DNA from 3 places in the Arthrobacter sp. BB-1 genome. Region 2 is predicted to be linked to each of the others. Evidence: riboswitches for the same ligand, from Rfam matches in the RefSeq annotation. Region 2 holds a riboswitch; each other region holds the start of a gene.
The links. Region 2 has a riboswitch for S-adenosylmethionine ahead of FHJ30_RS12860 (aminotransferase class V-fold PLP-dependent enzyme). Riboswitches for the same ligand answer to the same signal wherever they lie in the genome.

Region 1: it holds a riboswitch for S-adenosylmethionine, as region 2 does, so the genes downstream of both, FHJ30_RS18835 (DUF1737 domain-containing protein) here and FHJ30_RS12860 (aminotransferase class V-fold PLP-dependent enzyme) in region 2, are expected to answer to the same signal.
Region 3: it holds a riboswitch for S-adenosylmethionine, as region 2 does, so the genes downstream of both, FHJ30_RS07250 (bifunctional o-acetylhomoserine/o-acetylserine sulfhydrylase) here and FHJ30_RS12860 (aminotransferase class V-fold PLP-dependent enzyme) in region 2, are expected to answer to the same signal.

The regions. Positions count from the first base shown of each region.
Region 1 covers NZ_VDEV01000033.1:251,899-254,152, forward strand. Annotated here, with positions in the region: gene FHJ30_RS18825 (hypothetical protein) at 1-240, shown strand, start outside; gene FHJ30_RS18830 (GNAT family N-acetyltransferase) at 514-1,140, shown strand; SAM riboswitch class IV at 1,322-1,436, shown strand; gene FHJ30_RS18835 (DUF1737 domain-containing protein) at 1,450-1,728, shown strand; gene FHJ30_RS18840 (rhodanese-like domain-containing protein) at 1,725-2,135, shown strand; gene FHJ30_RS18845 (O-succinylhomoserine sulfhydrylase) at 2,136-2,254, shown strand, end outside.
Region 2 covers NZ_VDEV01000022.1:222,708-224,961, forward strand. Annotated here, with positions in the region: gene FHJ30_RS12850 (ribosome small subunit-dependent GTPase A) at 1-22, shown strand, start outside; gene hisN (histidinol-phosphatase) at 71-883, shown strand; SAM riboswitch class IV at 1,044-1,157, shown strand; gene FHJ30_RS12860 (aminotransferase class V-fold PLP-dependent enzyme) at 1,193-2,254, shown strand, end outside.
Region 3 covers NZ_VDEV01000012.1:238,065-240,318, forward strand. Annotated here, with positions in the region: gene FHJ30_RS07245 (VOC family protein) at 4-642, opposite strand; SAM riboswitch class IV at 807-922, shown strand; gene FHJ30_RS07250 (bifunctional o-acetylhomoserine/o-acetylserine sulfhydrylase) at 966-2,254, shown strand, end outside.

The sequences.
Region 1 (2,254 bases), on a different contig from region 2:
GACCTCTTTCTCCAGGAAGCCACCTATCTCGACCAGGCCGCGGAATCCACCTTGGACCGTGACCGTCTTTACGGCCTGTACACCAGCTGGTGCTTCATCAACCAGCAAAAGCCCGGCCCGGACGCCGCCTTCTGGGCCGCGATGAACCGCCGCCGGATCGCACCCGACCACAACGGGCTCCGCATGAAAGGCCCCGCTGCTGCGGACTACATCCTGGCCAGCTACCCCGGCCTCGTCTAAGAACCACACCAGGGTGCTGGGGTAAGAACGAATCCGGCGTGGACCACTGCCTGGCAGGCAGGCGGTCCACGCCGTTTGTTTACCCTCCCGTTTATCCCCCGCCCTCTATCCGCTCGGGCGCCTATCCGCCAGCCTGCCGCGTTGCCTACCTGCCGCGGTCCCTACCTGCCGCCGGAGGCGGGATAGTCAGCGTCCACCCCTGTAGCGTTCAGATTTCAGTAAAGTAAAACGCTCCTTCGGCACCACAGCGCCCTCCTGAAAGGCATCTGGTTAGTGATCACCAGCACCGGCTACCTGCGCGAGGGCCTTCATATCCGACTGCTTGAGGACGGCGATGCCGCGGCCCTGGCGGCGGCATACCAGCGTAATCGCGGGCACTTGGCGCCATGGGAGCCGGAAAGGGATGACGCCTTCTTCACGCCGGAGCAGCAGGCCGAAATCATCCGCACCAAGCGCGGACAGCACATGCTGGGGTCTGAGATCCCCTGGGTCCTGGTGAAGGAGGACGACGCCGGTGCGGGCAGGGCGGGTACCCGCAGCAGGAGTGGTCGCGTGGTTGGCACGGTCACCCTAACTGGAATCGTCCGCGGCCCCTTTCTCAGTGCGAACATAGGCTACTGGGTTGATGGCGGCCTCACCGGACAAGGGATCGGCACGGCGGCCGTCCTGTTTGCAGCCAACTATGCGCGCACCGCGCTTGGCCTTCACCGTATCCAGGCAGCAACCCTGCTCCACAACACAGCATCGAGGCGAATCCTGCATCGGGCCGGGTTCCAGGAGATCGGGGTGGCGCCGGAGTACCTGAAAATAGCGGGGAAGTGGCAGGACCACCTGCTCCACCAACTGATCCTGCCACTCCCCCAGGTCCCGTCGGGCGGTACCGCTCGGCCTGGGTGCTGACCCAAGTGGGGATGATGCATGGAAACCCCGCTCGGGGCACCCACCGCGGGGCCGTCGTCGTACGTTGAAAGAAGGTGCCGGACGGCACCCTGGCGCCGCCGCGGCTCCCTGAGTACTTCAGTTACGCAACATGACGACGACGGCGGTGCGGCACCGGGCGGCAAGTGTTACGTTTTTGGGGAGTAATGAGTACCGGCGCCAAGCCCTGACTGGCCGGTCGGCAACCCTCCTTCCGCGGCGGGGTGCCTCAGGTGAACACTCGGCATATCGACCCATTCGAGCTGCAAGCGTGAGAGAAGGAGATCCGTCATGTCTGACGCACCTGCCCCCGAAGAAAAACTGGCCTACCGCCTTATCACCGGGCCGGATGACCGATCCTTCTGCGAGCGGATTTCAGCCGCCCTGGCCGAGGGCTACGTGCTCCACGGAAGCCCCGCAGTCACGTTCAACGGCACCACACCCATCGTGGCGCAGGCTGTGATCCTGCCGGCAGCCGTTGCCTCCGCCGACGCCGCAGTGGCCACCGCCGTGGACGAGCTTGGGCTCAACGGCGAGGAACTCGAGTTCGCTGGCGAGGGCCACGCATGAGCTACGCCGGAGACCTGACCCCGCACGAGGCCTGGGAAAAGCTGGAGCAGGGCGCCATCCTGGTGGATGTGCGCACGGAGGGCGAATGGGCCCACATTGGGATTCCGGACACCAAAGCCACCGAGAACGATCCGCTGTTCATCCAGTGGACCTTCCCTGGCGGAATCCCCAACCCCGATTTCATCACCGACCTTAGCCAGCAGGCGCCCGAGGACAAGTCGACCGAACTGGTGTTCCTGTGCCGTTCCGGCCAGCGTTCCATCGCCGCCGCCATTGCTGCCACGCAGGCCGGTTTCACCTCCTACAACGTCCTGGAGGGCTTTGAAGGCGAGCCGGACCGCTATGGAGAACGCACCGTCAACGGCTGGAAGAACCGCGGCCTGCCAACCAACCTGGGAAAGAACTAAGTGACCTTCAACGAAGACGCCGCCGGCTGGAGCCCCGACACCCAAGCCGTCCGCGGCGGACTGGACCGCACCAACTTCCAGGAGACCAGCGAGGCCGTCTTCCTGAACTCCGGTTTTGT
Region 2 (2,254 bases):
GGAGCTGGGCAGCGTCAACTGACGGGGCCCGGATCCCGGCAGAATCGTGCGCAGACGGTAGTTTGGAACCATGATCCAACCCGCTTCGAGCTACAACGATGACCTGCGCCTGGCCCATGTCCTGGCCGACTCAGTGGATGACCAGACCATGAGCCGCTTCAAGGCACTGGACCTCCACATTGAGACCAAGCCGGACCTGACGCCCGTCACCGATGCGGACAAGGCGGCCGAAGAAGCCATCCGCGGCCAGCTCTCCCGCTCCCGTCCGCGCGATGCCGTCCTTGGCGAGGAGTTCGGCAGCACCGGCCACGGCTCGCGGCGGTGGATCATCGATCCCATCGACGGCACCAAGAACTTCGTCCGCGGCGTTCCCGTGTGGGCCACCCTGATCGCGTTGGTGGACGAAGGCGAACCGGTAGTGGGTGTGGTGAGCGCTCCGGCCCTGGGCAAGCGCTGGTGGGCGGCGAAGGGCATGGGAGCCTACATGGGACGCTCCCTGGCAGCTGCCACCCGGCTCCGGGTGTCCAACGTTTCCAGCCTGTCCGACGCCTCACTGTCCTATTCGAGCCTTGGCGGCTGGAAGGAACGTGGAAACCTCAACGAGTTCCTGGGCCTCACCGAGGATGTCTGGCGGACCCGGGCCTTCGGCGACTTCTGGTCCTACTGCATGGTGGCGGAGGGTTCGGTGGACATCGCCTGCGAACCCGAGCTCAACCTCTATGACATGGCCGCCCTGGTGCCTATCGTCGTTGAAGCGGGCGGTCGTTTCACCTCGTTGGAAGGCGAAGACGGGCCGTTTGGCGGCAATGCCCTGGCCACCAATTCCATCCTGCACTCGGAAGTGCTGCGCCGGTTGAACCCGGACCTGGACGACCTCCTCTAACACTCCATTCTCCGAAGAATCAACGCCGGGCACCTCCAAAAGGAGGTGCCCGCCGTCGTTATCTTCGGTAAAAGCAGTCCTTTTCAACTGCGCGTAACAAAGCCCTTAACATTCCAGCCGGCTTTTAGCCTGCACGGGGTATGTCCTACGCTCTTAACCAGGTCACGAGTGCCAGCGCTAAACCCCGGTTTGCTGGCCGGCAACCCTCCATTCGCGGTGGGGTGCCCCGGGTGACGACCAGGCCGGTCCGGAACGGATGCGGCAAGCGCGGATTCCCCCAGCGGAGTCCTGTTCCAAAGTGAGGTCTCTGTGACAACTGCCACCGTCTCCCCCAGCGCCGCAATCCAGCCTGGAACCGCGGCACAGCCCGGACCGGCAGCACTCGTCGACCAGCGCCATGCGGCGGCCGGCCGTCCCCTGGCGGCAGTCACCGGCGCCGAAATCCAGGCCCCCCTGATCCATGGCGGGCACGTGCGGTACGCGAACCTCGACTACGGCGCGTCGGCCCCGGCGCTCTCCGTGGTGTCCGCCTACCTCAACGAAATCCTGCCCTTCTACGCGAGCGTGCACCGCGGAGCCGGCTACGCCTCCCAGATCAGCACCTCGGTGTACGAGAACGCCCGCGCCATCGTCCGGGACTTCGTGGGCGGCCGCCCGGACGATTCCGTGATCTTCACCCGGAACACCACCGATTCCCTCAACCTGCTGGCCGGCTGCCTGCCCGCTACAAGCGGCCGGGCCGACGGCGACGTCCTGTACCTCGACATTGAGCACCACGCCAACCTGCTCCCGTGGCAGGGCGTCCCCCACCGCAGCATCGTGGCGGCCGACACCATCGCGGGAACCATTGATGCCGTGCGTGCCGAGCTCCAGCACGGCGGGGTAAGCCTGCTCGCCGTCACCGGGGCGTCCAACGTCACCGGCGAGATCCTTCCCATCCGGGCCCTCGCCTCACTCGCCCACGAATACGGCGCAAGGATCGTGGTGGACGCGGCCCAGCTGGCGCCGCACCGCCGCATCGACATCACCGCGGACGACGTCGACTACCTCGCCTTCTCCGGGCACAAGCTGTACGCGCCCTTTGGGTCAGGGGTCCTTGTGGGCCGTCCGGACTGGCTGGACGCCGGGACCCCGCACCTTGCCGGCGGCGGCGCCGTCAAGGAGGCCAGGCTCGACGGCGTCAGCTGGGCCACCGGTCCGGCCCGCCACGAGGGCGGGTCACCCAACGTGCTGGGCGCAGCCACCCTTGCCCGCGCCACCCAGGTTATTGCGGAGCTGGATCCGGACCGATGGCACGCCCACGAGTCCGCCATCCGTTCCTTCCTGGTCGAAGGCCTGCAGGAGATCGACGGCGTGACTGTCCACCAGATC
Region 3 (2,254 bases), on a different contig from region 2:
GCGTCAGATGGTGACTGCTCCGTTGCCGGTTTCGAAGGTCACCGAGAGGATCCCGGGGGTTCCGTGCGGCGCCACCCACTCCACAGCAACGTCCTCCAAGGGCTTCTCGACGGGTTCGCCCAGCCATTCCGTCACCCGGGCCGCGGAACCGGCAATGGTAAGGCAGCTCATCTTGACGTTGCTCTCGTAGGCGTTGGAGGGGTGCAGGGACGGGTCCCCTTCCCACTTGAGCATGTAGGGAACCTGGGGGTCGGCAATCAGGCCCAATATGCCGATCTGCTTCCAGACCAGCTCACGGCCGTCAGGGAACTTGCGGTTTCCGTTGACCGCGGAGCGTCCCAGCCGCTCTTCAAAGGGGGCGAGGTCGTCCACTTCGACGCACCAGCCCATCCAGCCGCCGCCCGCGGCAGACCGTGCACGCACAGCCTGCCCGAAGGGTGCCTTGTCAGAAGCGGGGTGGTCCAGGACCTCCACTACCTCGAGGTATTTGTGCCCCGCGAGCGGGATGATCATATTCCGGGTTCCGAACCGCGGGTGTACCCCGCCCTTCACTGCCTCAACGCCGAGGGCAGAGGAAATACGTTCGGTGGTGGCAGCCAGGCCATCGTGTTCACAGGCGTAAGAGACGTGATCCATGCGCATGCCAACATCTTGGCACTTTGTGATCGGCCTCTCAGCTAAGGGTACCCTTACTCGGAATTTCCATCGGCGGCACCTGATTTCAGCCGCTTCCGGCGCGGAAATCCGGGGACCATGTTCGTCATAATCCTGTCCGGCGCGGCGTGCGCGTTCCTACACTGGGTTCAGGTCATGAGTGCCAGCTCCAAGCCCCGGCTCGCTGGCCGGCAACCCTCCATCCGCGGTGGGGTGCCCCGGGTGAGGACCTGGCTGTCCGGCAACGGCCGGGTGGCAAGCGCGGCCCGCGGTGCTTCAAGCATGACGGGCCCATGTCAAAGGAGCCTTAGTTGTCCAACGGATGGTCTTTCGAAACCCGCCAGATCCATGCAGGACAGGAGCCGGACAGTGCCACCGGTGCCCGTGCCCTCCCTATCTACCAGACAACATCCTTTGTGTTCCCCAGCGCGGAGAGCGCCGCCAACCGCTTTGCGCTCGCCGAACTGGCCCCGATCTACACCCGCATCGGCAACCCCACCCAGGACGCCGTGGAACAACGGATCGCCAGCCTCGAAGGCGGCCTGGGAGCACTGCTGCTCAGCTCGGGACAGGCCGCGGAAACCTTCGCCGTCCTGAATATCGCCGAGGCGGGGGACCACATTGTTGCCAGCCCCAGCCTGTACGGGGGGACCTACAACCTGTTCGCCCACACCCTGAAGAAGTTCGGCATCTCCGTCACCTTCGTGGCGGACCCGGACAACCTGGACCAGTGGCGGGATGCGGTCCAGCCCAATACCAAGCTCTTCTTCGCCGAAGTGGTGTCCAACCCCCGCCAGGACGTCCTGGACATTGAGGGCGTGTCCGGCGTTGCCCACGCGGCCGGTGTGCCCCTCATCGTGGACAACACCCTGTCCACGCCCTACCTCATCCGGCCACTGGAATGGGGTGCAGACATCGTGGTGCACTCCGCCACCAAGTACCTGGGCGGCCACGGCTCCGCGATCGCCGGCGTGATTGTGGACTCAGGCAACTTCGATTTCGGCAAGGACCCGGCCAGGTTCCCAGGTTTCAATACCCCGGATCCCACCTACAACGGGCTGGTGTACGCCAGGGACCTCGGCAAGGACGGTGCCCTGGGCGCCAACCTGTCCTACATCCTCAAGGCCCGCGTCCAGTTGCTCCGGGACCTGGGCTCCGCCGTCTCCCCGTTCAATGCCTTCCTGATCGCACAGGGCCTTGAGACCTTGAGCCTGCGCGTGGAACGGCACGTTGCCAACGCCACGGAAGTGGCGCGCTGGCTGGAAGGAAGGGACGACGTCGAATCGGTCGCCTATGCCGGCCTGCCCTCCAGCCCCTGGTACGAGCGCGGGCGCAAGTACGGTCCCAAGGGGACCGGCGCGATCGTCTCGTTCAACCTCGCCGGGGGAGCCGAAGCCGGCAAGCGTTTCGTGGATGCACTGGAGCTGCACTCCCACGTGGCAAACATCGGCGACGTCCGCTCCCTTGTCATCCACCCGGCGTCGACCACCCACAGCCAGCTCTCCCCTGAACAGCAGGCGGTAGCCGGCGTCACCCCGGGCCTGGTGCGGCTGTCGGTGGGGATCGAGCACATCGACGACATCCTGGCGGACCTGGAAGC